DNA from 4 places in the Blautia massiliensis (ex Liu et al. 2021) genome. Region 4 is predicted to be linked to each of the others. Evidence: predicted binding sites of a transcription regulator. Region 4 holds the regulator's gene; each other region holds the start of a gene.

Region 1 (8,292 bases), on a different contig from region 4:
TGGAGAATCCCATACCTGCGATATACTGTCCGAGAGCCATTCCCTCACGGCCTTCTTTAGTGTTTTCAACAGCGCCGCGAAGTGATTTGGAGATTAGCTCGATTGCTTTCAGATGGAACATATCTGTCATTTCCCAGGCAGCTTTTGTTGTGTAGCCTTCGATTGCATGAGTAAGAGCATCCATACCTGTGGAAGCGGTCAGTCCTTTTGGCATGGAGGACATCATATCAGGATCAACAACTGCGATGATCGGCATATCATGTGGGTCAACACATACGAATTTACGTTTTTTCTCAACATCTGTGATAACGTAGTTGATAGTAACTTCGGCAGCAGTACCGGCAGTTGTCGGAACAGCGATGATCGGAACACAAGGCTTTTTGGTCGGAGCAGTACCTTCGAGGCTTCTCACATCTTCAAATTCCGGGTTCGCAATGATGATTCCAATTGCCTTGGAAGTATCCATGGAAGAACCACCACCGATCGCGATGATATAATCAGCACCGGATTTTTTGAAGGTTTCTACGCCATGCTGTACATTCTGGATGGTAGGATTGGCTTTGATATCCGAGTAAATTTCATATTCCAGGCCGTTTTTATCAAGGATGTCAGTTACTTTGCTTGTTACGTTGAATTTGATCAGATCCGGGTCGGAACACACAAATGCTTTTTTAAATCCGTGAGCTTTTGCTTCGTTTGCGATCTCGGCAATTGCGCCTGCGCCATGATAAGAAGTTCCGTTTAAGTTAATTCTGTTTGACATAATTCTTTACATCCCTTTCTGCGTTGTACACGCCATATCTTTGATATTATATTAACAATTTCAGAGCGAAAAAGAAAGTTACAGAATCGGTTGAGTGTAACGTTTTCTGTAACTTTAGAAATATTTACCAAAAAAATTATTATGTTTTAGTTGAGAATTTCCAATTCTAAGAAGAGCTTTTTGAGCTTTTCAGGCATTGCATCAACCAGAATTGAGGCTAATCCTTCCGGTTTACACACAATTTTGCCCGTAACCCACTGGACTGTCATGTAGATGGAACTGTAGCAGTACATTTCCAGAAGATAGTGGGTATTTTGGGATGGAAGTTTGTCCGCTTTTTCACAAATCAGGTTCTCATAAAAGTCAAGAATCAGCTTAAAATCATGCTGGCGCAGAGAATTCTGTTCATCATATCGAAAAGCAACAGAAAAAAATGTACGTTCTTCCTCAATGTAGGTGAATTTTTTGACCAGAGCATCGTAAACGTTTTTTCCCTGTCCCATGTGTTCAAAAGATTTTGCAAGAAGCTTATCGAAATACCAGTTGATCAGATCATATTTATCCAGAAAATTCCGATAAAAGGTCTGCCTGGTAAGTCCGCAGTTTTCTGCAATCTGTTTGACAGTGATGTTTTCCACAGAAGAAGACTGCATACATTCTTTCATGGATTTTGCCAGACGGTATTTGGTCTTATCACTTTTTGTCAGTAATTCCTGAGTATTTTTTTCAGCCATTTCAGATTCCTCGTTTATTTGATGTGAAACCTGGCAAATGGATAAGAAGCCATCTGCCAGGTCTGATAAATTTATGTTAAATGGGAATCGAGTATTTGTCAATTGATAAAAATAAACAGAAAAATGAGAAATGTTTTATTTCCAGCTAAGCTTCAGGCACTTAATGGAAATATCGCTTTTCTCCGGTGCCTGGACCATGTTCTGGATGAAATAGGTCTTTGTCATGGTTTTTCCGGGCTTCAGGTTCAGTGTCAGATTCTTGGTCCAGTACATCTGGTCATAGATACCGGAACCTGTGGTGATCTGTACTTTTGCGGTGGTGATGGTTTTCGCAGAAGTATTGGTGAATTTTAAGGTATAATAGGTCTTCATGTCATTGGGGCCATACTTGATACCGGCAACACTGATCTTCAGATTTTTGACGGTAGGTTTGGCGGCCGGTGCGGATACGGTAATAGTGATCTTACGATTGACACCGTTTAAGTTTGCGGTAACTGTGGCTGACCCTTTTTTCTTTGGGACAAGATAGTTTCCGGAAATGGTAAGTACAGAAGGATTGCTGGATTTTGCATTTTTGATGGTCAGATTGGTACCGCCCTTTAGATTGATAAGGGAGCGCATGCTGACCTTGGAGCCAACCTTGAGTGTAGTTTTGGAAGCACGGAAGGTTGCTACGGTTTTTGAAGGAGAGGTTACTTTTCCGGTCAGCTTACAGGCTGTGGCCTTTGGGTAGGATAAAGTGATCTTTGCGGATCCGGCTTTCATGCCCTTCAGGGTAACTGTGAAACGGCTGCGTTTTTTGGAATCCTGAGTGATGCTCTGTACCTTGAGAACAGAGCTGTTGGAAGAAGTAACCTTGAATTTTGATTTGCTGATGGTTTTTACGTAAGGATCAGAAATCTCAATTCCGATGGAAGTGGTTTTTCCGGTTCGGATGCTCTGGTTCAGATAATTGTTGTTGGTGATAAAAATTTCCGGAACTGCCTGTTTGATGGTGACCTCATAGTCACAGTCTACCGGTACCGGACATTCTTTATTGCCGAAATCGAATTCCAGGTAGCCATCCTCCAGGTTGTCATCGTAGGTGAAAAAAGTCTCCTTGTATGCCAGCGGTGTATAATTTGAAGTGCTCAGCTTAACCACATTGATTCCATCGATAGAAAATGTGGTGCTTTTTGGGATGACTCCCTTGGGTGAATAAAAGCTTACACGGACTGTCACGGCATAGATCCGTTTTTGACAGTTTGCATTTTTGATGTTGATCGGGAAATTAATGTCTGAAAACTCATCCTCGATCACACCGTCGGTATCACGGATGGTGGAAGTGGTTCCTTTGGTCACGACGCGGACTCTGGCGTGGGCATCCTGGGGAAGCAGGAGTACAATAAAGGAAAAAAGAATCAGGAAAAAAATTGTTTCGATGGTTTTTATTTTTCTTTTACACATAACAAACCCTCCTTTTTTTATGAGCATTCCGGCTGTTACGGAACAGAGGACCGGGTACTCCATGAATTCATGGTCCGCTGCTACGGGACAGTATGAACAGACTCTTTCTCTTATATCATTATAGCATGAAAGCAGGTAGGAAGTACTTTGTGATTTTTTTGTATCAATTGGCAATTTATCTGTAAATATGTTAAAATAAAATGTTCAGAAAACAGCAGCGATTCGACAATGAAAAAGAGAAGCGTTACAGTTCCGGTGGGAATGTAACAGAAAGGATCATGTCGATTTATGACGAAACAGGAACTTTTAAAGACCCATTTCGGGTATGATACATTCAGAGAAGGGCAGGAAGCGGTGATCGACGCGCTTCTTGCAGGAAAAGATGTTCTGGCTGTAATGCCAACCGGAGCAGGAAAATCCATCTGCTATCAGGTACCGGCACTGATGATGAAAGGGATCACACTGGTAATATCACCGCTGATCTCTCTTATGAAGGACCAGGTGAGGAGCCTGAACCAGGCCGGTATCTCAGCAGCATACCTCAACAGTTCTCTGACACAGGGACAGTATTTCACAGCCTTGCGCTACGCAAAGGCAGGACGATATCCGATCATCTATGTAGCACCGGAGAGGCTTACCACAGAGGCGTTTCTGGATTTTGCGCTGAGTGCGGATATTTCCATGATCGCAGTGGATGAGTCGCATTGTGTATCACAGTGGGGACAGGATTTTCGGCCAAGCTATCTGAAGATCGCAGAGTTTGTGGCACAGCTTCCAAAAAGACCGGTGATCGGTGCATTTACAGCTACAGCCACGAAGGAGGTCAGGGAGGATATTGCAAGACTTCTGGGGCTTCAGGCCCCCTTTTGCACAACCACAGGATTTGACCGGGAAAACCTTTATTTTGCAGTGAAAACACCGAAAGATAAATATAAGGAAGTACACGATTACATACTGGAGCATCCGGACGACAGTGGGATCATCTACTGTCTCACCAGAAAGCTGGTGGAGGAGGTCTGTGGAAAGCTGATCCGTGACGGCATCACGGCTACCAGATACCATGCAGGACTTTCCGATGAGGAACGCCGGAACAATCAGGATGATTTTATCTATGACCGCTGTCGTGTGATGGTAGCCACCAATGCATTTGGAATGGGGATCGACAAGTCCGATGTGCGCTATGTCATTCATTATAATATGCCGAAGAACATGGAAGGCTATTATCAGGAAGCAGGCCGTGCGGGCCGTGACGGCGATCCTGCGGAATGTATCCTGCTTTACAGCGGGAAGGATGTGGTTACCAATCAGTATCTTATCGAGAGAGGACAGGATAACCAGGAAATGGAAGCGGCAGCCTGGCGCCTTGTCCGGGAGCGTGATCAGGAGAGGCTGAAGCAGATGACCTTTTACTGCTTTACCCATGATTGTCTGCGTGAGTACATCCTGAAATATTTTGGGGAATACGGAAAAAGCTACTGCGGAAACTGCCTGAACTGCCAGACCGAGTTTGAAGAGCAGGATGTGAGCCGGGAGGCCAGGGCAATGATCCGGTGCGTGGAAAGCAGTGGTCAGAGATATGGGGTGACCGTGATTCTGGATACTCTGCGTGGTGCATCTACGGCGAAGATCCGGCAGTATGAGATGGATGGAAATCCGGAATATGGAGTCTGTGCAAAGATTCCTGCACACCGGCTGCGGCAGATCTTTAATTATCTGGTACTGAAGGAATATCTTCATCTGACGGATGACGGATATACGATTGTGAAGCTGACCGCCGCTTCCAGGTCACTTCTGGAGGAGGCGCATATCCTCACAATGAAAATGTCAAAAGAGCTGGAGACGAAGAAAAAAGAGAAACGGAGCAGACTTCCGAAATCTGCAGTCGGGGAGCTGGGAAAACAGGATGAGCCCCTTTTTCAGAAGCTCCGTGCTCTTCGCCTGGAGATTGCCAGAGAGGAAAAAATCCCCCCTTATATGGTCTTTTCCGACAAAACCCTTATCCATATGTGCATTCTGAAGCCCGGAAACGAGGAGGAAATGCTGAATGTGACAGGAGTCGGCAGGCACAAGTACGAAAAATACGGAAAAAGGTTTATAGACGCGGTGAAAAATCTGTAGGAAAGAGACTTTTGCCGTCGGAAAATGAAGAGCGAAATGTTCTGAAATTTCTTGCATTTTAAAGAGGCATTTGTTAGAATAAGACAAGCAGGAAACATCCGGCGGCTATAGTGCGGCCGGATCGTTTTTAACTGTATCATATTTCTGCTGCACGTTCCGGTGCAGCGTACAGGCATTTCGCAAGCAGAGTTCTATGCAGCAGTGGAATCCCTTCGAGTAGATGGACCGACTGTGTGAGATATCCGTTGGTCAGAAGCAAGCAGTGAGGTGGATGATCGTATCCGCTTTCAATTAAGACATAATCTGGTGCTGGTCACTGCGTGAATAGAGATCAGGCTCCTTCACGATCTGCATCGGCTTTTTCATGCAGAAAATCTGCCCTGCCGGCTTTTTTTCTCATACAGAAGAGTAGCATGTATTCATAAAGACATGAACATAGCCCGTCTGCAAAACGGGAATCCGTTCCGGCATGACTGTTCTCCGCCAGGCCGAAAAAGCTGTATTTACATATAACAGCCCAATTCCTCAAAAAGCAGGATATCCGCAATATGTGCGAAATCCTGCTTTTTGTCATGTAATACTCTGGTATGTGCCATTAAGACGTGGAAAAATATTTCAGCGCCTTTTATATTTGCCGGGGGTGATCCCCTTGTACTTTTTGAAGGTACGGATAAAGTAGCTCAGATCGTTAAAGCCATTCCGGTAGGCGATCTCCGTGATGGAATCATCGGTGGTAGCCAGCTGGCAGCAGGCCTGCTCGATCCTCTGGCGGTTGAGGTAATCCATTGGTGTCTGATGCGTCATCTCGGAAAAGAACCGGCAGAAATATTTGGGAGACATGGAAACCGAAGCGGAAAGCTCCTGCAGGGTAATAGGGCTGGCATAGTTCTTTTCAATAAATTCCACGACCTGCTTCAGCTGGACAATGCGCTTGTAATCTCGTCTGGTTTTCCGCAGGCTTTCCAGGTAGTAATGATTACCAAAAACCAATCCGAAAAAGTGGTAAAATTGTCCAAACACAATCAGCTCATATCCTGGCTTTCTCTGCCAGAAAGAATCAAAAAGAGAGTTCACTGATCTCTGGATATCAGGCTGCTTTTCAGTGAAATGGTGATAGATCAGAAGCTCCTGGTGGCTGATCTTCTGCATATATTCTGTGCAGACGGAATTAAATTTCAGAAACATGTTTATATCAAAAACAATGCACTGATAGATACAATCCTTAGGAATTCCGGAATGCAGAACTCCACTATTGACAAAAATCACATCTCCGGCTTTTGCTGTAAAACTTTTTTCGTCTAAAGTGACGGTGAGAGTGCCCTGTAATACACGCATGATTTCACATTCTACATGCCAGTGGTAGGACATGACATAGCGTGGATGGCTGCTGTCAATGTGGTGGAATTCAAAAGGAAATTCATAGGTACCTCGAAGTCTGTCCTCATTTCTTCCAAGATCGTGCAAAATACAACCCTTCTTTCTTAAATTTTATAGATTTTTTAGGAACTCATATGAAAAAGTGAATATTGTACTGTTTTTTGCTATTATAACACAAGTAATTTAAAAGATGCAATCGTATAATAAAAGCATAGTTCGGACAGGAGTTGTTGGAACGTGAAAAAACAGTAAGTTATAATAGTGAATATAAATTTAGGAGGTAATTGTTACTATGGCAAAGAGCAGATTAGTAGGCAGCTATCCGGTTATCGGTATCAGACCAACCATCGACGGACGTAGAGGAGCCCTCGATGTAAGAGGATCTCTGGAAGATCAGACTATGAACATGGCCAAATCCGCAGCAAAGCTTTTCGAGGAGAACCTGAAATATTCAAATGGTGAGCCTGTAAAAGTTGTTATTGCTGATACCACCATCGGACGTGTTGGTGAGAGCGCTGCATGTGCGGATAAATTCCGTAAAGAGGGTGTAGATATCACTCTTACAGTTACACCATGCTGGTGCTACGGAGCTGAGACCATGGATATGGATCCACAGACCATCAAGGCTGTATGGGGATTCAACGGAACAGAGAGACCTGGTGCTGTATATCTGGCATCCGTTCTTGCTACACATGCACAGAAGGGCCTTCCGGCATTCGGTATCTACGGACATGACGTTCAGGAAGCTGACGACACATCCATTCCGGAAGACGTTAAAGAGAAACTGTTAAGATTCGGCCGTGCAGCAGTTGCAGCTGCATCCATGAGAGGTAAATCCTACCTGCAGATCGGTTCTGTAACAATGGGTATCGGCGGATCTATCATCGATTCTGATTTCATCGAGTCCTATCTCGGAATGAGAGTTGAGTCTGTTGATGAGGTAGAGATCATCCGTCGTATGACCGAGGGTATCTACGATCACGAAGAGTTTGAGAAAGCTCTCAAATGGGCAAAAGAGACCTGCAAGATCGGCTGGGACAAGAACCCGGAAGAGCTTCAGTTCTCACCGGAGAAGAAAGAGGAGCAGTTCGAGTTTGTTGTTAAGATGGCAGTTATCATCAAAGAGCTGATGAACGGCTGTGATAATCTTGCTCCGGAATTCTCCGAGGAAGCAATCGGACACAATGCTCTTGCAGCTGGATTCCAGGGCCAGAGACAGTGGACAGACTTCTATCCGAACGGTGACTTCGCAGAGGCTATGCTGAACACATCCTTCGACTGGAATGGCGCTCGTGAGCCGTACATCCTTGCTACAGAGAACGATGTTCTCAACGGACTTGGAATGCTGTTCATGAAACTTCTTACAGGACGTGCTCAGATCTTCGCTGATGTTCGTACATACTGGAGCCCGGAGGCAGTTAAGAAAGCTACAGGATATGACCTTGAGGGTGTTGCCAAAGAAGCTGGCGGATTCCTTCATCTGATCAACTCCGGTGCTGCTTGCCTGGATGCTAACGGACAGGCTAAAGAGGCTGACGGAACACCAGTTATGAAACAGTGGTGGGATGTTACAGAGGCAGACCAGAAAGCGATCATGGACAATACAGAGTGGTGTATGGCCGACAACGGATACTTCCGTGGAGGCGGATACTCCAGCCGTTATGAAACACGTGCTCAGATGCCTGCAACTATGATCCGTCTGAACCTTGTAAAAGGACTTGGACCGGTTCTTCAGATTGCAGAGGGATGGACAGTAGCCCTTCCGGAAGAGGTATCTGACAAGCTCTGGAAACGTACAGATTACACATGGCCATGTACATGGTTCGCTCCAAGATGCGATGGCAAAGAGGGACC
Region 2 (8,292 bases), on a different contig from region 4:
ACATAGTCAGGAAGATCCGGAGAAGACCTGGGAGATCGAGCATATCATGGGAAATCTGCTTTCTGTGCTGAAGGATCAGAATGCCACTGCCGATGCACTCAGGGCAAGATTTAAAGTATCTCAGGATATGGAGCTGGATCATGTGATCCCGTTTTCTTCTGACAGGAAGTACAGCGGAGCTGCATTTACAGATACAGGTACTTATCTGATGGGGGCAGCGCAGTTTCTTTTTCCGGAAGGGAACCCGGAGCTGATGGAGTATTGTGGCAGATTTGCAGAGGAAGGTCTTCGTGTGCTGGTTCTTGCCCATAGTGTAAATGTGAGTGAGGGAGCGGAGCTTCCGGAGGGACTGGAACCTGTCGGACTTTTGCTTATTACAGATGTGATCCGTGCAGAGGCACCGGATACGCTGGCATATTTCGAAAGTCAGGGTGTTGATCTGAAAGTGATCTCCGGTGATGATCCGGTGACGGTTTCTGCCATTGCCAGACGTGCCGGTCTTAAAAATGCTGAGCATTATATCGATGCAACAACCATCACAACCCAGGAACAGATGGACGAGGCAGTTGCAGAATATAGTGTGTTCGGGCGTGTAACACCTCAGCAGAAGCAGGCAATGGTGAAGTCTTTACAGATTCAGAAGCATACGGTTGCCATGACCGGTGATGGTGTCAATGATGTTCTGGCGCTTAAAGAGGCGGACTGCAGTATTGCCATGGCTGAGGGCAGTGATGCGGCCAAGAATATTGCAAATGTGGTATTGCTGGATTCTAATTTTGCAGCAATGCCGGAAATTGTGAATCAGGGACGCCGGGTTGTAAATAATATCCGTACTGCGGCATCTATGTTTCTGATCAAAACGATTTTTTCCGTGTTGCTGTCACTGATCACGATCTTCTTCGGGGATTCTTATCCCTTTGAGCCGATCCAGATGTCTCTGATCAGTGCCTGTGCTGTTGGTATTCCTACATTCCTTCTGGCACAGGAGAATAATTATGAGAAGATTGACCATACATTTTTGCGTCATGTATTTATGAATGCATTTCCGGCTGCTGTGACCATCACGGGCTGTGTGTTCAGTGTGATGCTGGTATGCCAGAATGTATACCATTCCAATGCTATGCTGAATACAGCCTGTGTGCTTGTAACAGGATGGAATTATATGGCGGCACTTAAGACAGTTTACGCACCTCTGAATAAGTATCGAAAGGTGATCATTTACAGTATGCAGGTGATCTTTTTCGGTGCGGCGGTGGTTCTGCAGAATCTTCTGACACTGGGATCGCTGGAATTCGGAATGATCATTCTGGTGTTCCTTCTGATGACATTTTCTCCGATCCTGATCGATGTGATCACGGCCTGGCTCAGAAATATTTACAGTCGTTCGCTGGATAGTGGGGAACAGGGGAAATTTGCTGCATTTATTGATAAACTGAGAAAATAATAATATGAGAAATAAAAAAGGACACTGCCCGTTGAAAATGGCAGTGTCCTTTTTTGCAAATAAACTGTGAAGCAGTTATCCAGTTATCCGGTGCAGAGCTGTGTAGAGAATGCAGATTGTGGATATCCGCCTGACAAAGCTATTATTTTGTGTGCATAAGCCAGATAAATCCGAAGGCCGGGATCTCTACAGCCTGTGCGTCTCTCTGAACTCCTGTGAGAAGATCTGTGTAGGTACCGTCCTGTTCGTTGATCCAGGCTACCTTATCCTGGTCGCTGAAGTTGTAGATGCAGATCAGCTTTTCTTCAGAAGTTTCTCTTACCAGGGCAAGGAGAGCTTTTTCCCAGGTTTCCAGTGTATGTGCAGAAACTTCAGGTGCAAATACCGGATGGCTGGCACGGATGGATTCCAGCTGCTCAAGGCTGTTGAAAATGCGTCCCTGGATCGTTTCGGTATCGGCTCTGTTCCGGGCAAGTGCCCAGTTGAAACGTCCGTTGTGGAGCCAGCGGGGATCAGCTGCTTTGGAAATGTCGGCTTTATAGGTGTAGTCATTCAGCTGTCCGACCTCGTCACCGCTTCGAAGTACCGGAATTCCGGGGAGGGAAAGAAGCAATGCATGAAGTGCTACGTCATAGCGGATTCCCCGGCTGACACCCTCCATATTTCCTTCATAATCAAAACGCTCGATTCCTGCAAGAGATGCGGTTGTTCCGCAGAGCTCCGATTCCTCGGTTTCCGGATTCACATAAATATCACCCCGGGCAAAGGAATCAGGGAAAATACCTGCCAGGAATTCATTCAGATAATCTCTGTGAGGCCCTTCTGTGATAAAGCTTCCTTTCAGGAAATCATAGTCCAGATTCCAGCGTACCGTGTTGCGGTTACGGAGGTAATTCTGGAATACCGGTGCCTGCGGAAGGTCTGCAGCTCTGTCGATTCCCCGTCGGAGAAGGGCAGTGTCCTTTGTGGCAACGGTATGCCAGAGATCGGACATCAGCTGGGTGCTGTTTACAATGTGAAGTTCCGGCATATCGGAAGTTCCGCCAAATGCAGCAGCCTCTGCAGGTGGGCGGTCTGTTTCGCCAAGGAGAAGAATTCCGGGGCATACGATCTCACACACCATTCGGGTCATACGCAGCAGAGAGTGAAGCTTCCAGAGATTTTCTTCCGGCATCATCGGAAGGACACCAAGGCTGAATATAGAAGCACCTTCATTTGCAAGCTCCAGGATCTGAAGAAGCATTGCATTGAAATAAGCCGGAGTCTGGAGCACACATGGCGCACCGGACTGTGGGTCATCCACAGAAAGACTTAACGGGATCTCAAGAGCCAGGCGGATACCTGCTTTCCTACAGTTAGCTGCAAGTGTGTACAGATCTTCGGAGGTTCCGATCTCCGGGATAATGCGAAGGGAGCAATTGGAGGTTGCCTGGAAAAGATCTGTCAGGTACAGAGTGTCTGCGTTACATTCGCTGATATAGTCCAGCTTATCGGACAGCCCGGAAAGAGTATCTGCGAAGTCAGCAGGATTTACAGCCATTCCGGTGAAAGTAGTCTTACGGAACCAGTCAGGATCTGCAGCGCAGTTCTGGTCGGCTTCCTTCATGAAAAGAGAACGCTCACGGTAGATTTCTTTCATCTTTTTTGTGAGGCTTGAGAATGTGCCGGCAACTTCCGGATGATTGCGGAACAGCTCACAGTAGAGCCATTTCAGATCATTGTAGTAGTATTTCAGACGTTTCTCGTAGAGGGCATCGTAAGCTGTGTCCTCCTTGGAAGTTTCGACTTTCAGAGGCTCGGTCTTGGAAGTAGTAACTTTCGCCGGTTCAGTCTTTGAGGTCTCAACCTTGATCGGCTCGGTCTTGGAAGTCTCGACCTTGATCGGTTCGGTCTTGGAAGTCTCGACCTTGATCGGTTCGGTCTTGGAAGTCTCGACCTTGATCGGTTCGGTCTTGGAAGTCTCAACCTTGATCGGCTCGGTCTTTGAGGTCTCAACCTTGATCGGTTCGGTCTTGGAAGTCTCAACCTTGATCGGCTCGGTCTTGGAAGTCTCGACTTTGATCGGTTCAGTTTTGGAAGTTTCGACTTTAAGCGTTTCCTTCTTTACGGTTTCAAGTTTTTTCACTTCGGCTTTAGCATTTTCAACAGATTTGGCAGCACTGGAACTGGTGCCGGCAGCAGAGGTATTTTTTTTCAGCTGCTTTTCTTTTTTTGCCTGCATGGCAGCTTTCTTTTTCTGGAGTCTTTTTGTTGACATATAGAGTTCCTCCTTAGATAAAATGATATTTTCGGTATAAAAATGTAAACTCTCTCACCGGAGAGAGAAACAGAGCTACAGCTTATGAAAAACAGGACGGCGGTTTTTAAATACAGCATAATAGGAAAAACCACATTCACGGAGAACATCAGCCGACTTGTCAAAAGCATAGCCGATCTTATCCGGAGTATGGGCATCTGCACCGATGGTGATGATCTCACCGCCAAGCTCACGGTAACGTCGGATAATATTGACACATGGATTCGGTTCACCAAGCCCGTAGTGATAACCGCCTGTGTTCAGCTCGATTCCCACATTTTTGCGGATCAATGTCCGTAGGATCTCGTCCAGGATCTCCTTATATCTTCCATAAGAATACTGACGGTTCTGATTTGGACCATAACGTACTACATAGTCGATATGTCCGTACACATCCATCTCGTCAAAAGCAGCGATATTTTCCAGGATGGATTCAAAATATTCCATGTAGCATGCGGATTCCTTACGGCCCTCAAAATAAGAAGGATAATAAGGATCGTATCCGTGCACCACATGGGAGGAACCAATAACGAAATCAAAGGGAACTTCTTTCAGAAGATCGGAAAAAGATTCTGCAAGCTGAGGCTGAAGTCCAAGCTCGATCCCGAAGTTAACCTGGATCTGGTCTTTAAAAGCATCCGCAAGACTCTCAAGTTTCTGGCGGTATGCAGGGATGTTCAGGGAAAAATCAAGATTTTCCGGAGTATCGGGATAATCCGGATCAAAATGTTCAGTAAAACAGATTCCCGTGAGACCCTGGTCTGCGGCAGTCTGGATCATTTCTTCCATCGGTGTATCGGAATCTGCGGAAAAAGAGGAGTGCATATGGCAGTCCCATAAAATTTTCTGGTCCATTTTGTACCTCCATATTCAAGCTTTTATATTCTGTGACAATGATCGTATCTGCCTGTTATGAATCCGGGAAAGTCAAACTCCCAGCGGGAATATAGATATCCGTTTTGGGAATCAGCAGGACAGAACTTTCTATCAGAGAATTATAGCACATTTTTCAGAAATTTTCTTAATATTTATTTTAATGTTCTTTTTTATAAATAGCTCTTGAATTTTTGTTTGGAATTAGGTACAATATGAAACAGGTTGATGTTTCTTTAACAAAGGAACGATTTAATCACCATTCAATTCATAGGAGGAATTTATCATGGCAGTAAAAGTTGCAATTAATGGTTTTGGACGTATCGGTCGTCTTGCATTCCGTCAGATGTTTGGAGCAGAGGGATTCGAGGTTGTAGCAATCAATGACCTTACATCTCCTAAAATGCTTGCTCACTTATTAAAATATGATTCTACACAGGGAAGATATGCTCTTGCTGATACAGTTAAAGCAGGAGAGGATTCCATCACAGTAGACGGAAAAGAGATCAAAATCTATGCTAAGGCTAACGCTGCAGAGCTTCCATGGGGAGAGATCGGTGTAGACGTAGTTCTTGAGTGCACAGGTTTCTACACATCTAAAGACAAAGCTCAGGCTCATATCGATGCAGGTGCTAAGCACGTAGTTATTTCCGCTCCGGCTGGAAACGACCTTAAGACAATCGTTTACAACGTAAACCATCAGGGTCTTACAAACGAGGACAAGATCATCTCCGCAGCTTCCTGTACAACAAACTGCCTTGCACCAATGGCTAAGGCTCTTAACGATCTTGCACCGATCAAATCCGGTATCATGTGCACAATCCACGCTTACACAGGCGATCAGATGACACTTGACGGACCGCAGAGAAAAGGCGATCTGAGAAGATCCCGTGCAGCTGCAGTTAATATCGTTCCGAACAGCACAGGTGCTGCTAAAGCTATCGGACTTGTTATCCCAGAGCTTAACGGCAAACTTATCGGTTCTGCACAGCGTGTTCCTACCCCAACAGGTTCTACAACAATCCTTACAGCAGTAGTCGAAGGAAATGTTACAAAAGAGCAGATCAACGCAGCTATGAAAGCAGCTTCTAACGAGTCCTTCGGATACAACGAGGATGAGATCGTATCCAGCGATATCGTTGGTATGAGATTTGGTTCCCTCTTCGATGCTACTCAGACAATGGTACTTCCACTTGAGAATGGCACAACAGAGGTTCAGGTAGTTTCCTGGTATGACAACGAGAACTCCTACACAAGCCAGATGGTTCGTACAATCAAGCATTTCGGAAGCCTTCTGAACGCTTAATTTTCAGCGAACGAGTGTAGAAGAATAGACTCAGAAAGGGTCCGGTCTGAAGAGGACCGGGCCCTTTTTTTCCAAAAGATCAAACAAAAGAATATCTGAGGAAATGACTGTTGACAGAGCGGACAACAATACCGCTCGCCCTTATTGATCTGCTTCCGGCAGAAATAAAAGTTAAGGAGATATAGAAATGCTGAACAAAAAAAGTGTTGACGATATCAATGTAAAAGGACAGAGAGTACTTGTAAGATGTGACTTTAACGTTCCGCTTCAGGATGGAAAGATCACAGACGAGAATCGTCTTGTAGCTGCTCTTCCTACAATCAAGAAACTGATCGCAGACGGCGGAAAGGTTATCCTCTGCTCCCACCTCGGAAAACCGAAGGGAGAGCCGAAACCGGAGCTTTCTCTTGCACCTGTAGCTGTTCGTCTTTCTGAGCTTCTTGGACAGGAAGTGAAATTTGCAGCAGATCCTGAGGTAGTAGGACCAAACGCAAAAGCTGCTGTAGCTGAGATGAAGGATGGCGATGTAGTTCTTCTTGAGAATACACGTTACCGTGCAGAAGAGACAAAGAATGAAGATAAGTTCAGCGAAGACCTTGCTTCTCTTTGTGATGTATTTGTAAATGATGCATTCGGAACTGCTCACAGAGCTCACTGCTCTAACGTAGGTGTTACCAAATATGTAAAAACAGCAGTTGTAGGATATCTGATGCAGAAAGAGATCGATTTCCTCGGAAACGCTGTAAACAATCCGGAGAGACCATTCGTAGCAATTCTTGGCGGTGCTAAGGTTTCCAGCAAGATCTCTGTAATCAACAACCTTCTTGACAAGGTAGATACACTGATCATCGGTGGTGGTATGTCCTATACATTCTCCAAGGCTATGGGCGGACATATCGGAACATCCCTCTGCGAGGATGATTACCTTCAGTATGCTCTTGACATGATAAAGAAAGCAGAGGAGAAGGGCGTGAAGCTTCTTCTTCCTGTAGATAACAGAATCGGTGATAACTTCTCCAATGACTGCAACATCCAGGTTGTAAAACGTGGTGAGATTCCGGACGGATGGGAAGGAATGGATATCGGACCGGAGACTGAGAAGCTTTTTGCAGACGCTGTAAAAGATGCCAAGACTGTTGTATGGAACGGACCGATGGGATGCTTCGAGATGCCGAACTTCGCACATGGTACAGAGGCAGTTGCAAAAGCTCTTGCTGAGACAGACGCAACAACAATCATCGGTGGCGGCGATTCCGCAGCAGCTGTAAATATCCTCGGATATGGCGACAAGATGACACACATCTCCACAGGTGGCGGTGCTTCTCTTGAGTTCCTTGAGGGCAAAGAGCTCCCAGGTGTAGCAGCAGCTAACGATAAAGACTGATAAAAAATAAAGTGTTCCAAGAACACAAAAAAGGAGATAAAACCATGGCAAGAAAGAAAATCATTGCTGGAAACTGGAAAATGAACATGACACCAAGCGAGGCTGTAAAGCTGGTTGAGACTTTAAAACCGCTTGTTGTTAACGACGAAGTTGATGTAGTATTCTGCGTACCGGCTATCGACATCATTCCTGTTGTTGAGGCAGCTAAAGGAACAAACATCCAGGTTGGCGCTGAGAACATGTACTTCGAGGAGAAGGGTGCTTACACAGGCGAGATCGCTCCGGCTATGCTCGTAGATGCTGGCGTTAAGTACGTAGTACTTGGACATTCCGAGAGAAGAGAGTATTTCGGTGAGACAAACGAAGACGTTAACAAAAAAATGCTTAAAGCTTTCGAGCATGGTATCACACCGATCATGTGCTGCGGTGAGACACTTACTCAGAGAGAGCAGGGCGTGACAATGGACTTCATCCGTCAGCAGGTTAAGGTTGGATTCCAGGGTGTTACAGCTGATCAGGCTAAGACAGCAGTTATCGCTTACGAGCCGATCTGGGCTATCGGAACAGGTAAGACAGCTACAACAGAGCAGGCTCAGGAGGTTTGCGCTGATATCCGTAAATGTATCGCTGAGATCTATGATGATGCTACAGCAGCAGAGATCCGTATCCAGTACGGCGGATCTGTAAACGCTGCAACAGCTCCTGACTTATTCGCTCAGGCTGACATCGACGGCGGACTTGTAGGCGGCGCTTCCCTGAAACCAGATTTCGGAAAGATTGTAAACTACAAATAAGATCCATTTAAAAAGGGGCTTCGGCCCCTTTTTTTATATCTACTTATAGAAAAAATCAGAAAAACTCTCCCTGACACGGATAACACAGCCAACAAAAAAGCTGCATCTGATCACAGTCAGAGAGAGTTTTTCTTATCTTCAGAGTAAGGATTGTTTTTCTCTGAAGCTTTTTCTGTATGTTCGTTCCTTTCGTCA
Region 3 (8,292 bases), on a different contig from region 4:
TCCTTTTCCTGCGCCATGCAGGTACAGACCTTCCGGAAGGTGGGCGGTTATTCCTATGCAAGCACTATGTGCATCGGAAATTTACGAAGCGGCACGGCGGCGTTGTCCGTGTATTGTCGTGAAAAACGTCCGGAACAGCTGAAGCAGGCTCTTTATTATTTCGGGATAATTTTCTTTTTTGCCATTGGAGCCGGTGGCGGAGGAAATCTGTCCATGAGGCTGGGGATCCCGGCAATCTGGGTATCGGATGTTTTGCTTCTGATCAGCTTTATTCTGATGTTTTCCAGTAAACATAGAGATTAGAAAGGGTGAGGAATTGTGGAAAACAGTACATTATTCCCAAGAGAGGAAAAGGCGGAGCTTTTATTTGAAAAGATCCTGAAGGATCCGGAGGCGTGCAGACGGCTGACGGAGACCTTCTATGAATCCATGGATGCGGATACAGACATAGAATGCGGATATCTTCCTCCGGAAAAATTCGCCTATGCATTGCTGGACGCATATAAAAACCGTGATCTGACTGCTCTCCTTATGGCGATCTGCCAGAACAGTATGTTTGATCTTCTGCGAAATTCTTTTCTGGCACCGTTCAGGTTCAATGCAGATGGACAGGAGAATCCGGTATTTCTCACAGATGAAAAAGGAAATTTTCTGCGGGAAAAGGGAATCCATGTAAGTGACAGGGATTACGACCGGTTCCGCAGGATATACAGGGAGAAGCAGGGCGTAAAGATGTATCTGGCGTATGGCTACCGGAAGCGCCATGCCTATGATGAAGATACCATGGAAGTAGAAGAGTACAAAATGGGCGAACATATCGGTGTGCTGCTGGTGTATGAGCTTCCGGACAGCGTAAGGGAAAAGGAAACGGAGGCACAGGCCTATGCGGCTGTATGGGATATCATGATGGTAATTCAGAAGAAGCTTCCAAGAGCTTTTGTGTATTATGGGCAGGATTCTGTGGAGGATGGTGGCAAACGTTATGACGGACTGGGCGTTTTTCTCCCCATCCATAAATTTGCGGACCGCCTGGAAAAAATGATCGGGATCGCTGATGAGATCGTAATGAAATAGAATGTACAAAAAAGGACTGCTTTTGTATTGCTCCGGTTATCAGAAGGATAGCTGATGACCGGAAGTTACAGAAAGCAGTCCTTTTTGTATGCCCATCAGGTGCAGTAGCGGAACATTTTGTCCGTAAGGATCCTGGCGAAAATAAGGCCCAGGGGAAGAGAAACGATGATCAGGATCGCAGCTGCAAACCAGGAGGCGGAAACTCCAGACGTAAAGTGTTGGACAGTGCGCCGATGAAGGCGGCAGCTGCGGCTAGACGGACAGGGCTGTTGAACATGACCGAAAAGCCGAATACCCCGCAGAAGCTTGCCAGAAGCCGGAACAGGATTCTCTGAGATGCCGAAAGCTCCAGAGGCAGGAAATCCACAGGCTTCAGATGAAGAAGCAGTGCCATCAGCCAGGCAGAGACAGCAGCCACCATTACAACAATAATGGCGTAGGCCAGTCGTTCCAGACCGGAACGCATATCCAGCTTGGCAAGGTCGATCCCGCTTGTGATAAACGGAAAGCCCGGAATGATAAACAGCATGGAACAGATGTATCCGGCCTCATGCTGGACGGAAATGTGGAACAGAAGCTCTGCCAGCTTCAGGAAGCCTGCATATACAAGACAGGCGGAGGAAACAGAAACTGCAATGCACATAAACAGAGTAAAATGATGCTTGCCAAGCTTGCAGCGAATGGCGTTTCCGATGCCTGCGCCTGCAAAAGCCAGGATCATTTCCAGCGGGCCACCGCCCAGAAGAAAAGTAAATGCACCACAGGCCAGTGCAGAAGCCAGTCCCAGGGCTGCAGGGGAATAAAGCCCGTGGATCCGCTCGATCTCATCTAACTGACTGTGCAGTGTTCACCGCTCATATGGATACCCTCCGCAGGAAAATCACTGACAAAATGTTCCAGCCTGTTCAGCCTGGAAGTATTTACGCCGGTGGTAGCCAGACTAAGTGCATGGGAAAAACTGCTCTCACCGTCAAAGCAGGTGTAGCTTATAGACATCAGTCCGATATCTGCGGAGCAGGTGATGCCAAGTGCTTCTGACAATGTATTCATGGAACTCCGTACCCGCCAGGCACCGGTCCCACAGGAGAGAAGTATCATGCCTGTACGGCCGATCAGGGAAGCTTTTTCGGAAAGAGAAGCTTCGGTGATGGGCTGGCTGTTCCTGGCGCTTACATAGTTGTGCCAGGGGATTTTCATATGATTACGTTTAACCGGAATATCTGACACGGAAATCACTTCTTTCTATATATTAAAATTATATAGTTATTATTATAAATATATATAATAACTATAATCAGATATATTGTAGCCATTATTCTGAAAAAGTCAAGCATAGATGGAGTAAAATCTGACAGTACCAAAACGTCACTGTTAAAGATTTATCATTTTTTTGCGGAAAATGAATTTTTTTGGTTGCTTTTACGTACAATTTATGTATAATTGTGGATAGGGATGTTGGAATGACCAATTCCTATGGCAGGATGACAAAAACCTGCAGCAGTAGGTGGCTATCATAATTACTATTAAAGAAGAGAGGTAAATGTTAAGATGGCAAAAATCGATTTAACAAAGTATGGTATTACCGGAACAACTGAGATCGTGTACAATCCTTCCTACGAGACATTATTTGAGGAAGAGACCAAACCGGAGCTTGAGGGATTTGAGAAGGGTCAGGTCAGCGAGCTTGGTGCTGTCAATGTAATGACAGGTATCTACACAGGACGTTCTCCTAAAGACAAATATATCGTTATGGATGAGAACTCCAAAGACACAGTTTGGTGGACATCCGATGAGTACAAGAACGATAACCATCCGGCAACTCAGGAAACATGGGAAGCAGTAAAGGACATCGCAAAGAAAGAGCTCTCCAACAAGAAACTTTTCGTAGTAGATGCATTCTGCGGAGCTAACAAAGACACACGTATGGCTATCCGTTTCATTGTTGAGGTTGCATGGCAGGCACATTTCGTAACAAACATGTTCATTCAGCCGACAGCTGAGGAGCTTGAGAACTTTGAACCGGATTTCGTTGTTTACAATGCATCCAAGGCTAAAGTTGAGAACTATAAAGAATTAGGACTGAACTCTGAGACAGCTGTAATGTTCAACATTACAAGCCGTGAGCAGGTTATCGTCAATACATGGTACGGCGGAGAGATGAAGAAAGGTATGTTCTCCATGATGAACTACTATCTGCCGCTGAAGGGCATCGCTGCTATGCACTGCTCTGCAAACACAGACCTTAACGGAGAGAACACAGCAATCTTCTTCGGTCTTTCCGGAACAGGTAAGACAACACTTTCCACAGATCCTAAGCGTCTTCTGATCGGTGATGACGAGCATGGCTGGGATGACAACGGAGTATTCAACTTCGAGGGTGGATGCTATGCTAAGGTTATCAACCTTGACAAAGAGTCTGAGCCGGACATCTACAATGCGATCAAGAGAAACGCTCTTCTTGAGAACGTAACACTTGATGCTGAGGGCAAGATCGACTTCGCTGACAAGAGCGTAACAGAGAACACACGTGTTTCCTATCCGATCAACCACATCGAGAACATTGTTCGCCCTGTATCTTCTGCACCGGCAGCGAAAGAGGTTATCTTCCTGTCCGCAGATGCATTCGGCGTACTTCCTCCAGTATCTATCCTGACACCGGAGCAGACACAGTACTACTTCCTTTCCGGATTCACAGCTAAGCTTGCTGGTACAGAGCGTGGAATCACAGAGCCTACTCCTACATTCTCCGCATGCTTCGGACAGGCATTCCTTGAGCTTCATCCGACAAAATATGCTGAGGAGCTCGTTAAGAGAATGGAGAAGAGCGGTGCGAAAGCATACCTCGTTAACACAGGATGGAATGGAACTGGAAAACGTATCTCCATCAAAGATACTCGTGGTATCATCGATGCTATCCTTGACGGATCTATCCTTAAAGCTCCGACAAAGAAGATCCCATTCTTCAACTTCGAGGTTCCGACAGAGCTTCCGGGTGTAGATCCTGCAATCCTTGACCCACGTGACACATATGCAGATGCTGCAGAGTGGGAGACAAAGGCTAAAGATCTTGCTACAAGATTTGTTAAGAACTTTGCTAAATATGAAGGAAATGCAGCTGGTAAAGCACTCGTTGCAGCCGGCCCGCAGGCATAATCAGTCATTCCAACTGAATACAGATCGTAGACTTAACCGGGAGCGGATTTATCCGCTCCCGGCAGACTGTAGACAAAGTTGGTGCTGGAGATAATCTCCAGCACCACTTTTTTTTAAAAATGTCTTTTCCTTTAATAACCGCTCAATATTATGGATAGTCGATATTCTTTCTTCCCTTTTGTCCAGTATCCTGGCCAGTTTTTTCAGGTTCATACATGCAAAAGTAAGCCCCGCTTTCATTTCCATCCGGGCTCTCCCTATGTATTGTGTATAACGAAATCCATGTTGTTCCTTGGCTGTTCCGAAAATCCTCTCGATTGTTTCCTTTCTTAGGTCATATATCTGTTTAGTGCCAAGTGTATGCCTGATATCCTCCGCTTTCTCCATATATTCTTCCCACACATGGCGGGTAACCACTTTTATGTGTTCTTTACTTTCCGTACATCTATGAAGATTGGGGCAACTGGCACATATTTCTCCGCAGCTTACGTATTCCCTATACCCCTCTCTGTTTGTCGTTTGATAGGATAATATATGGTTTTCCGGACATATGTAGCAGTCATAGTACTCATCATATGCATACTCATATTTTCGGAAAAACCCTTCCTTTGTCATTGGCCTCTTGTATGGGAACAGAGGCTCGATACCATCTTCTAACAATTCATGGGCGATTGCTGGTGTACGGTAACCGGCATCTGCAATGATCATAGCCGGTGAATAGATCTTTATCTTGTCATAAAGTGTTTTGAATGTCCGGCTGTCATGTTCATTCCCCGGATGAATGCTGTATCCCAGGATCCAGCCGTGTTTATCACAAGCTGTTTCCACTGCATAGGCGAAAACATGTTTATGCTCGCCTTTACGGAACCAGCCGCTTTCCGGATCACTGGTACTGCATTTCTGCGTTTTAATCCCTTCTGTAATTTCTTCTTCCTTTGTATTATTATCGCTCCCGCCGCCGGATGGGGGATCATTTCTGTCTTTTTCCTTTAAAGGTTTTTTCCCGTGCGCTTCACGATCCCTGGATATTTCCTTCTGTAATTTTTCTTCATACCAAAGGGCCTGTTCATGTGCAACTCTTTTTCGCATTTTTTTGTTGTTTGCACATGCTTTCACATGAGTAGAATCCACAAAGATCTGATCGGTGTCCACCAGTTTAAATTTCATGCAGTCTTCTAATATTTTCGCAAAGATCTGCTCAAAAAGATCTGTGTCCTTAAAACGGCGGGTGTAGTTTTTCCCAAAGGTTGAAAAATGAGGGACAGGGTCCAGCATGTCTAATCCGAGGAACCATCTGTAAGCAACGTTTACTTCTATCTCTTTGATGGTCTGCCTCATACTTTTGATTCCATAAAGATATTGAATGAAGGGAATCTTAATCAGCATGACAGGGTCCATACTGGGCCTTCCGTTATCAGGGCAGTATTTTTCTTCTACAAGCTCATATATAAAAGTCCAGTCAATGGCTTTATCAATTAAACGCAGCATATGGTTTTGGGGAACCATATCATCCATACAGAGCATTATCATCTGTTCCCTTTTTTTATCTGAATTTTTTGTCATCATAAAAAACACCGCCCTTCTTATATTTGTATTATACCAGAAAAACGGTCGTAAACATAGAAAAGCCCGGCTTTCGCCGGGACTTTGTCTACAGTCTGAAACATCGCTGTCATGGCAGCGATGTTTTTCTTTTTCCTTAGATCATTTCCGACGTAGTATTGGTGCATTTAACCAACCACGTATCCCCTGCTCCATATGATTGGGTTTTCTCACAAATCCGCTTCCTACTTCTCATTTTCTCCTTAAAAAGCGACGATCTTTATTATTCCGCATAAAAGGGAGGACATTGACCAGTGATGATTTAAGGAATATAATAATTCCGTGATAGAACAAAATCCCCAACAATCATGGAAGAAGTACGATGAAAAAGGAAACCATTGGTGGCATGCTCAAAGACTTGAAAAATGGAAAAATTGTTCAATGCCCAGAATGTAAAGAAGGAAAGAATGTTCCTGTAAAAGAGAATGATATCCATTTCAAATGCAAATTATTGATTAAGAGACCAGCTATCGATAATGGCCGGTGGTATTTCTGATAACCTGCCAAAACGGCGCATCGATTAACATAGGAGGCATGAAAATGAAATGTTTCAGTGAAAAAGTATATCTTGAGATCACTCCTCCCACGGAAGAAGATACGAAAAGTGACCAGCATAGGATCTGTCAGACGTTGTCCGACGTTGGATATAAGAATGCCAAAATCCCTCTTCACATATTGCAAAAGCTTTACCCCCTGTGCAGAGAATGTGATTATCACATCACAGTAACGCTGGTATACAGGGAAAAGGACTGGATCGTGACCGATGTGGAGGCCGGAGACACACGGCAGATGCACTATGGACTTGCTGTGGACTACGGTTCCACCACTATTGTCATGCAGCTGGTCGACTTAAATACCGGGGCTGTCGTTGCACAGGTACGCGGCACCAACGGGCAGCGCACCTACGGAACCGATATTCTCACTCGCATCACGTATACCATGGAGGATTCCGGACATGCGGATGACCTTCAGAAAGTCACGGTTGAAACCTTTCAGTCTCTGATCGGACAGCTGGCTTCGCAGACCGACATCAAAGTCCGCAGCTGTCCGATCATGATCGTCTCCGGCAACACGACCATGATTCATTTTCTGCTAAAGCTGAATGCATGGACCGTATTTTCCTCTCCCTTCGCGCCGGTCACTACAGAGCCCGGATGGTTATGGGGAAGCGAACTGGGACTTGATTTTTCCGGAATGCTCTACATCATCCCCTCTGCCTCCAATTATGTGGGGGGAGATATTGTAAGCGGACTTCTGAATCTGGATATCCGCCAAAGTGAAGACACCCTCCTGTTCTTCGACATCGGTACCAACGGAGAACTCGTTATCGGCAACCGCGAATGGATGTTAGCCGGCGCTGGTGCCGCAGGTCCGGCTCTGGAAGGCTATATCAGCCGTTTCGGTATGCAGGCCGGGAAGGGTGCCATAGATACAGTGACGATCCACGGCAAAGACCTGACCTTTACCACGATCGACGGAAGCCGCCCGGTGGGCATCTGCGGTTCCGGCATTATCGATCTACTGGCCCAAATGAGACTTCATGGATGGATCAATATTGCGGGCACATTGAATCCAGATGTCACTCCGCGGATCATATATCTGGAGGAGGAACAGGAGTATGCCGCCGTCTATGCCACTGCCGAAGAGTCCGGGAGCGGAGAACCACTGTATTTCTCACAGACGGATATTAAACAATATTTGGATACCAAAGCCGCTGCCTACACCATGATGGACTGTCTGCTTGAGTCAGCAGGATGTCTGGAGACAGATATTTCCCATTTTTATCTGTCTGGTGCTTTTAGTGCTCATTCTAATCTGGAATCCGCCATCACGATCGGCATCTTTCCGGATCAGCCCCGTGAGAAATACACCTGTATCTCCAACGCCTCTCTGGACGGTGCCCGTATTCTGCTGCTTGACCGCACCAGAATGGACGATATTCAATATTTTACAGAAAATCTTTACTGCGTACAATTTGCATCCATTCCGGATTTTCTGATTCGCATGCAGGCAGCAAAATTCATCCCGCATACGGACATAAAGCGCTACCCGACGGTGGAAGCATCCTGTCGGAATCTCTCTTCCTGATTATAGCGATGGATACTCAGAATCAGTCATGCAAGCTCATGGAAGTGACCGGTGTCAGGCGCGGATTGACAGATAGATGCGCTGCAAAGCACCTGAATCAGGAAACCAGACCGCAGCCTGTGTCCAGAATCATACCGAGCTGACTTTTCTGACAGAAAGAAATCCAAAAAATCTTTGCGTTCAGAAAAGGCCAGGAGAACTGCTTCTTGGAATCTTTGCCAAAATAGACTTTGTCTACAGTCTGCCGGGAGCGGATTTATCCGCTCCCGGTTTTTTGACAAACAACTGAGGAGCTATTATTTGATATAGAACTGTGCAGTGCGAAGCATGTTTCCAGACATGGAATAAACAGAAAGTTGAAGATATCTACCTGTA
Region 4 (8,020 bases):
TATCCGATATTGAAGATTTTGGGGATGCGGTAATTTCCTATGGCTCCACTCCTTACACAAAAGAAGAAGCAAAAAATCTCTTTCCGATTTTTTATCACATCTTTATGAAATGTGCGGATTTCCGGCGTACCGGATCTGCAGAACTCGATATGTGTTATGTTGCCTGCGGAAGGGAGCATGGATATATTGAACGTGACCTGAAACCCTGGGATTATTCTGCGGGAACCATTATTCTTCGTGAAGCAGGCGGTATTGTGAAGAACTGGAAAGGCGAGGAACCGTCCTATCTGAAAAATGAGGACATCCTCGCCTGTGCGCCGCAGTTTGCGGAAATTCTTCTGAAAGAATTATAATTTATTTTTTTGTAACCGATTTTGTGTTCAAGAAGGGAGATCAGCAGCGTGAGCAGGATTCCGGAAACAGAGAGAAGAATTCCGGCGCGGATTCCCGGGCAGATGTAACGAAGCTCGATCTGGTTTTTCCCTTCTGTCAGAGGAATAGAATACATGCAGTCATCCAGAAGGCCGGCAGTAATCTGCTGGCCGTTTCTGTATATTTTCCAGCCTTTGTCATAAGGGATGGAGAGATAAAGCAGGGAGCTGGAATCAGCAGCAGTACAGGAAACGGAAACATGCCCGTTTTCCAGCTGGAACTCTTCCACAGCTCTGCCTGAAATCTCCTTGGAAACAGCGGCAAGGGCATCTAGATCCAGCGCATAAAACTGTTCGCCCCCATCCCGGATGAAATATCCATTATCTGAATGGATGGAAACTTTTGCATAAGTGGCTTCGGAAACTGTTGGAATATAAAAAGCTGAGGGACTGAGCCACCAGGAATAACGGCTGATATAGGAGTCATTTACATTTAAAGAGGCATTTTCCATAGGAGAATCCCAGGGTATGTTTCCATATAATGCGTAATTTCCCTCCGGAACAGAAAGGGTGTATACCTGGTCAGTGCCGGAATCTTCTTTGGAAGAGCAGGTATAGGATAACGGCCGATACAGAGAAACCGGATGTCCGCACAGAATGCTGTACAGATAATTCTGGTATACAAACGGGTCATCGGTCTGCGGAGTCTGTATGGATTCCGAATTGTCATGATAAAGAAAGGCCATCGGCAGTGCAGACGGGTTACAGTATACGAACTTTCCGTTTTCCGCCTCTATAGAATCCAGTTTTGTCAGTCCGTTAACGGGATAGGCAGACAAGGTATATTTTACTCCCAGCAGAGCATCTGCAGCAATGACAGGAGAGTTGGTAATGTTCATATTCAGACCGTTTTCGCGATAACCGATACGTTCCAGAAATTCTCTCTGTGTATCGTCCGGGGAGGAAGTATAACCGGAAATGGAACGGTAATTATAAGCCAGAGCTTCGTTATAATTTGCAGTTGCACCGTCAGTGTACTGAATCTTTGTGGAAGTCTGTGAAATCCGGTAAATGGAACTGTCCGATTCCTTGATTTCTCCGATCTGTTTCTGGGAACCCTGAGAATAAGCGGTGTACTGGCTGTTTTCGTCTGCATGGTAATCATTCATCAGAAAGCTGGCGTTAACTGCCAGTTCTGAAAGGATGATTCCTGTACAAAGCAGAGTGATAACTGCTTTTTTCCATGATTTAAAATTCCGGCTGTACATAAAAAGTTTCACAGAAATCAAGGTAACTGCAGCGTAAAAAACGGTCAAATAGATTTTGGATGTATGTTCACCGGGGTGAATATTATCCAGAAAAAACAGAAGAACCGAAAAAATAATCCATCCTCTGGAAAGAAGAACTGCGGTATGGCCATCCAGGTAAATCAGATAAAAACAGGCAGCCAGAAAGATCAGAGCGGCAATTCCCACATAGGAATATCTGCACCAGTAACTTTCCACAGTTTTGAACAATGAAAATACCATATAAAAAGGTTTCCAGTAAAAAATCAGTGCTATGACAGCAAGAAAACAGGCCAGCAGACTTTTTTTCTGTGCAGATAGCGTAGAAGAAAGAAAAAGGGCAATAACCGCCAGGATTACCAGAGTCCCACAGAACAGAGAAGTACTGTTTGGAGTACTGTGCGCGCCCAGGTGGTAACTTTCCAGAATGGTGGGAAGCTGTCCGACGAAAGAAAAATCCTTCAATGCCGCGAGGTCCAGAGAACCACGGTTGGAATTTCCCATGGCAAGTACAGTGGGCAAAAACAGAACCGCGCTGCACATAAGGCCCAGAAACATGGAGAGGCCATAACGGAATATCATGACCAGGGCATTTCGTGGAACATGGCTGTGTTTTCTGGATGATCCCAGAAAATATAAGGCAAGTTCAAAAAGAAACCACAGGGCGGAAAATACACAGTTGATACCACCACTGTACCAGTTAAAAAGAATCGACAATGCCACCCAGACAGAAAGCTTCCAGATGGATGATCCGTGTATGATCTGGTAGACCCCCAAAAGAATCAGCGGAAGAAGATAGACACCGTCAATCCACATGATATTACTGCTCTGGACAATGGTATACTGGCAGAGACCGTAACAGCAGGATAAAAGGACAACAAAAAAAGTTCTTGCAGATTCCGTGTTTTCTGTCAGATATTTCCGGAAGCGGTTCACAAGAAAAATACTGAAGGTCATGGAAGCCAGAGATACTTTCAGCAGTACCAGGATGTCAAAAAATGAATGGAGATTTTCTTTTGGAAAAAAGACACTCAGAAGCATAAACGGGGAGGAAAGATAATAGCTGAAAACAGCGATATTGGTACCTCCCAGTGTTTTTCCAAATGTATAAAAAATGCTGTTTTTCTGCGCCAGAACATCCTTGAAATAAGCATAAAAATCCAGATACTGAATGCTGGCATCATCCACAGCCAGTGATTTGTTGCCAAAAGGGGCGTAGCCACAGGTGATAAATAAAATCAGTAAAACTGCAAAAGTAAGACCAAATGCAGAAAAATAAAGGTGTTTCTTTTTCACAGGTTCCTCCTCCGGGTGATGATAACAGAGCTGGCCGTCAGGCCAGCTCTTCCCATTTTTCATAAAGTTCTTCCAGTTCTTCCGAAATGGCAGCTTTTTCACGGCTTAATTTGGTACATTCCGCTACGTTGGTGCAGACATCCGGGAGAACCATGGTATTGTCAATTTCCTTATCTCTTGTTTCCAGTTCCTCAATGCGGGCTTCCACTTTTTTCAGCTCTGCTTCCCGTTTTCGTTTCTTCGCCTGTTCTTCTTTCATCTGCTGCCAGGAAAGTTTGTTTTCGGAAACAGTTTTTTCTTCCTGAGGGGCCTCGGGAGAATCAATTCCCGGAGCATAGGCACTGGTCAGTTCTTCTTTTTTCTCCAGATAGTAATCATAATCGCCAATGTAATTGACTACGGCCTGATTGGTGAGCTCCATGATCCTGGTTGCGGTCTGATTGATGAAATAACGGTCATGGGAGACATAAAGAACTGTACCGGTGTAACTTACCAGTGCTTCCTCAAGGATTTCCTTGGAAGCGATATCCAGATGGTTGGTAGGCTCATCCAGAATCAGGAAGTTGGCTTCGGAAAGCATCAGCTTGGCGAGGGAAACACGGCCTCTTTCTCCACCAGAAAGTGCAGAAATTTCTTTAAATACATCGTCTCCGGTAAAGAGAAATGCTGCAAGCATATTTCGGATTTCGGTCTCTGTAAGAGTCGGATATGTATCGGAAATTTCCTGGAAAATAGTTTTATCCATATGAAGAACATGATGTTCCTGATCATAATAACCGATCTGTACCTTGGAACCAAGAGAAAATTTTCCGGCATCTGCTTCGAGAAGACCGTTGATGATCTTTAGCATGGTAGTTTTGCCGGTTCCGTTGTTTCCGATCAGTGCCACACGTTCGCCACGTTTGATATCAAAAGAAATATCGGAGAACAGAGTCTGTCCCGGAAATGCTTTGGAGAGTTCCTCCACATGAAGGACATCGTTTCCGCTTAATACACGGGGTTCCAGGGAAATCCGCATACGATCCTGAATTTCCAGAGGCTTTTCGATACGCTGTACACGATCCAGCATTTTCTCACGGCTTTCGGCACGTTTGATGGATTTCTCTCTGTTAAAGGATTTCAGTTTGGCAATGACAGTTTCCTGATGTTTGATGTCCCGCTGCTGATTTAAGTATGCCTTGTACTGGGCATCGCGTAGCTGGGCTTTTTTAAGGGCATAGGCAGAGTAGTTTCCACTGTAGACACGGGTCTGTCCGGCCTCAATCTCCACTACCTTTGTGACAACTTTATCAAGAAAATAACGGTCATGGGAGACAATAAATACAGCTCCCGGATAATTCAGAAGATAGGTTTCCAGCCATGAGATACTTTCCATATCCAGGTGGTTGGTAGGCTCATCCAGAAGCAGGATATCCGGTTTGGAGAGAAGCATCTTGCCAAGGGCAACACGGGTTTTCTGTCCTCCGGAAAGAGTCTCGATCTGTTTATCAAAATCCTCTTCTGTAAAACCAAGACCCTTTAAAACACCGGTCAGTTCACTTTTGTAGGCATAACCGTTTTCCAGTTCAAACTGATGGGTAAGACGGGTGTAAGTCTCCATCAGACGGTTCAGGTCCTCGCCCTGTACATGGTTCATTTCCTGCTCCAGATTACGGATGCGGCGTTCCATATCAATGATGTGCTGCTTGGTGGTAAGAAGTTCTTCATAAATCGTATGGTGCCCGTGAATGTCCTGATACTGGGCCAGATAGCCGATATTTTTGTCACGTGCAAGAACAACATTGCCGGAATCAGCGGAAATTTCCTGCATGATGATCCGAAGAAGGGTTGTTTTTCCTGCACCGTTGCATCCGATAAGGGCCGCTTTTTCCCGGTCTTCAATATGGAAGGATGCGTCATTTAAAATTACTTTTTCGCCAAAGGCTTTGCATATATTTTGACATGATAAAATCATAAAAACTGTCCTCCTGTATAAAGAATTGTCTCTGTCTGGTCATAAAACAGGGAAAATCCTCCACCTATTATAACGGAAACCGCCAGGATTTCAAAGAAAAAATCAATTATTAGAAAAATTATAAGGAAATTTGTACAGAATAGACAACTTTAATTGACAGGAAAATGTCAATTCGTTATAATTAACCTAGTGTAAGGTAAGGAGGAAAACTATCGTGGAGACAAAACAAATCTCGAAAGCGGTGATTAAGCGTCTGCCACGCTATTACCGCTACTTAGGAGAGCTGATGGAAGACAATGTAGAACGTATTTCTTCCAATGAGTTAAGTAAGAAGATGCATACCACAGCTTCTCAGATCCGTCAGGATCTTAATAATTTCGGCGGTTTTGGGCAGCAGGGGTATGGCTATAATGTACATTATCTTTATACAGAGATCGGTAAGATCCTGGGACTGGATACCGTTCATCCGATGATCATTCTGGGTGCCGGTAATCTGGGACAGGCACTTGCCAATTATGTGGATTTTGAGAAGCGTGGCTTCAGGCTGGTTGGTATCTTTGACGTAAATCCTGTGCTTGAGGGCATCGCAGTCCGTGGACTTGAGATCCAGATGCTCAGTGAGCTTCCGTTTTTCCTGAGAGAGAATAACGTGGAGATCGCGATTCTGACACTTCCCAAGAATAAAGCCAAGGAAATGGCAGATATCCTGGTGGAGAACGGGATCAAGGCAATCTGGAATTTTGCACATCTCGATCTTGAGACACCGGATGATGTGATCGTAGAGAACGTTCATCTTTCCGAGAGTCTGATGACACTGTCTTATAATCTCAGCAAATACAGGCAGGAACATGTGGATAATTAAGAATTGTTAAGCTGCCGGAAACGGCAGCTTTCTCTATGACAGAGGGGAGGCAGAAGACAGAATGAAGAAGCTTGTTACCTGCAAAGAAATGAAGGATCTGGACTCCACAACGATCCGTGAGATCGGAGTTCCCTCCGAGGTTCTGATGGAGCGGGCAGCACTGAAGGTGGTAGAGGAAACAGAAAAGTATCTCCAGAAGGACGAAAGGATCCTGGTAGTCTGCGGAAGCGGAAATAATGGCGGTGACGGTATCGCTGTTGCCAGATTGTTCCATCTGAAGGGGATCCGGGTAGAGTTTTATATGGTCGGAAACAAAGATAAAATGACCAGAGAGACAGCTCTTCAGTATAAGATCGCTTCCGGTTATCGTGTCCCGGAGGTGAATAACCCGCAGTGGAGTGAATATACTACTATAGTAGATGCCGTGTTTGGGGTAGGCCTGACGCGTCCGATCGAGGGGCATTATGCTGATATCATCCATGAGATGAACAGTGCGAGGGCCAAAAAGATCGCAGTTGACATCCCGTCAGGAGTGAACGGAGATACTGGCCTGGAAATGGGAATTGCCTTCAGCGCCGATCTGACTGTCACATTTGCCTACCGGAAAAGAGGTCTTTGCTTTTATCCGGGAAGACTGTATGCAGGAAGGATCGTTACCGCCGATATCGGGATCTATGAGCAGGAAGCTGTGACTGCATCTGCCGCCTGTCTGGAAAATAAAGATCTGAAGCTGTTTCCGGAACGTGATCCCGGCGGAAACAAGGGTACCTTCGGAAAAGTGCTCTTTGTGACCGGAAGTGAGGGAATGTGCGGAGCCGCTTATTTAAGCGCCAGTGCAGCACTTCGTGCCGGTGCGGGAATGGTAAAGATCCAGACTGTGGAAGCCAACAGGATCCCACTGCAGATACTCCTTCCGGAGGCTATGGTCTGCAGCCGCTTTGATCAGGAATCCAATGAACAGCTTCTATCCTGGTGTGATGTGATCGTGATCGGACCGGGACTTGGAACATCAGTGGCCAGCCGTGAGAGAGAACAGTGGTTTCTCACGGCGGCTGCCCGGGAGAAAAAGCCGCTGATCCTGGATGCGGACGGCCTGAACCTTCTGGCTGCACATCCACAGTGGTATCAGTATCTGGGAGAGCATGTAGTCCTGACACCGCATATCGGAGAAATGAGCCGGCTCAGTGGCAGAACGATCCAGGAGATCCAGCATGAGATCGCAGATACTGCACTGAAATGTGCTGCGGAAACAGGCTCTGTGTGCGTATTGAAGGATGCATGTACGGTGATCGCAGATGAGAAAGGCCAGATGTATCTGAATCTTTCCGGTAATTCCGGAATGGCAACTGCAGGAAGCGGAGATGTGCTTTCCGGGATCCTGGCAGCAGTGTTATGTATGTATCTGAAAACGGAGGAACAGCCTCCCATGGTTTTAAAGGCCGCGTTAGGTGTTTATCTTCACGGACTATGCGGTGATCTTGCAGCCGCTGAAAAAGGAAAGCGCAGTATGCTGGCAGGAGATATCATAGAATATCTGCCCAAGGCATTAGCTATAGGTGAAGAGGAGTCGGGATTATGAAAAAATACGAGAGAGTAAAAGCACTGGTATCACTGGATGCCATTGCCCACAATTTTGAGGAAATGCATAAAAATGTCAAAGAAGGGACAAAGATCATCGCTGTGATCAAGGCAGACGGTTATGGCCATGGTGCCAGAGCTATTGCCCGTCTGATCCAGGACTATGACTATATCTGGGGATTTGCAACAGCTACTGCAGAGGAGGCACTGGAGCTTCGGCATGCAGGGATCACCAAGCCTGTCCTGATCCTTGGCCTTGTATTTGAGGAATATTATGAGGAACTTGCAGCCAATGATATCCGGATCACCATATCGGATCTTAATACAGCAGCAGAATATGCAAAAGCAGGTGCACGCATTGGAAAAAATGTACATATTCATCTGGCTCTGGATACGGGAATGACAAGGATCGGATATGCGGATATTCCGGAAAATGCGGTAAAGATCGAAAAAATCTCAAAAATCCCGAATCTGGTGATCGAGGGAATGTTTACTCATTTTGCCAGGGCGGATGAGACCGACCGTTCTCCTGCACTGGTGCAGCTGGACCGTTATCTCCGTTTTGCAGAGCTTCTGGAAAAAAGAGGCGTTCATATTCCGGTACGTCACTGCTCCAACAGTGCAGGTATCATCCGTGTTCCGGAAGCAAATCTCAATGTCGTTCGTGCCGGCA

Evidence for each region. Region 4 encodes Rex, which represses fermentation and respiration genes when NADH is low (regulators of the CRP and FNR family bind a similar motif). Its sites were predicted from a motif close to ATTGTTAANTANTTAACAAT; they were not measured.
Region 1: fucO (lactaldehyde reductase) is a predicted target of Rex. The motif match lies at 803-822, and genes of this name have one in related genera.
Region 2: gap (type I glyceraldehyde-3-phosphate dehydrogenase) is a predicted target of Rex. The motif match lies at 4,838-4,857, and genes of this name have one in related genera.
Region 3: pckA (phosphoenolpyruvate carboxykinase (ATP)) is a predicted target of Rex. The motif match lies at 2,442-2,461, and genes of this name have one in related genera.

The regions. Positions count from the first base shown of each region.
Region 1 is NZ_JBQHWA010000001.1:22,980-31,271, reverse strand. It holds gene fucO (lactaldehyde reductase) at 1-763, opposite strand, end outside; gene ACTNDQ_RS00125 (TetR/AcrR family transcriptional regulator C-terminal domain-containing protein) at 910-1,497, opposite strand; gene ACTNDQ_RS00120 (hypothetical protein) at 1,633-2,943, opposite strand; gene recQ (DNA helicase RecQ) at 3,232-5,061, shown strand; gene ACTNDQ_RS00110 (AraC family transcriptional regulator) at 5,677-6,525, opposite strand; gene ACTNDQ_RS00105 (L-fucose isomerase) at 6,731-8,292, shown strand, end outside.
Region 2 is NZ_JBQHWA010000005.1:5,258-13,549, reverse strand. It holds gene ACTNDQ_RS02695 (HAD-IC family P-type ATPase) at 1-1,444, shown strand, start outside; gene ACTNDQ_RS02690 (alpha-amylase family glycosyl hydrolase) at 1,587-3,701, opposite strand; gene ACTNDQ_RS02685 (histidinol-phosphatase HisJ family protein) at 3,777-4,595, opposite strand; gene gap (type I glyceraldehyde-3-phosphate dehydrogenase) at 4,900-5,919, shown strand; gene ACTNDQ_RS02675 (phosphoglycerate kinase) at 6,107-7,303, shown strand; gene tpiA (triose-phosphate isomerase) at 7,348-8,097, shown strand; gene ACTNDQ_RS02665 (helix-turn-helix domain-containing protein) at 8,214-8,292, opposite strand, start outside.
Region 3 is NZ_JBQHWA010000001.1:126,163-134,454, reverse strand. It holds gene ACTNDQ_RS00615 (YoaK family protein) at 1-303, shown strand, start outside; gene ACTNDQ_RS00610 (DUF4866 domain-containing protein) at 319-1,074, shown strand; partial or broken gene ACTNDQ_RS00605 (threonine/serine ThrE exporter family protein) at 1,170-2,271, opposite strand; gene pckA (phosphoenolpyruvate carboxykinase (ATP)) at 2,623-4,227, shown strand; partial or broken gene ACTNDQ_RS00595 (IS1182 family transposase) at 4,232-5,793, opposite strand; gene ACTNDQ_RS00590 (hypothetical protein) at 6,152-6,325, shown strand; gene ACTNDQ_RS00585 (ASKHA domain-containing protein) at 6,370-7,917, shown strand.
Region 4 is NZ_JBQHWA010000013.1:556-8,575, forward strand. It holds gene ACTNDQ_RS06870 (inositol monophosphatase family protein) at 1-353, shown strand, start outside; gene ACTNDQ_RS06875 (YfhO family protein) at 284-2,953, opposite strand; gene abc-f (ribosomal protection-like ABC-F family protein) at 2,991-4,907, opposite strand; gene ACTNDQ_RS06885 (redox-sensing transcriptional repressor Rex) at 5,122-5,769, shown strand; gene ACTNDQ_RS06890 (NAD(P)H-hydrate dehydratase) at 5,831-7,348, shown strand; gene alr (alanine racemase) at 7,345-8,020, shown strand, end outside.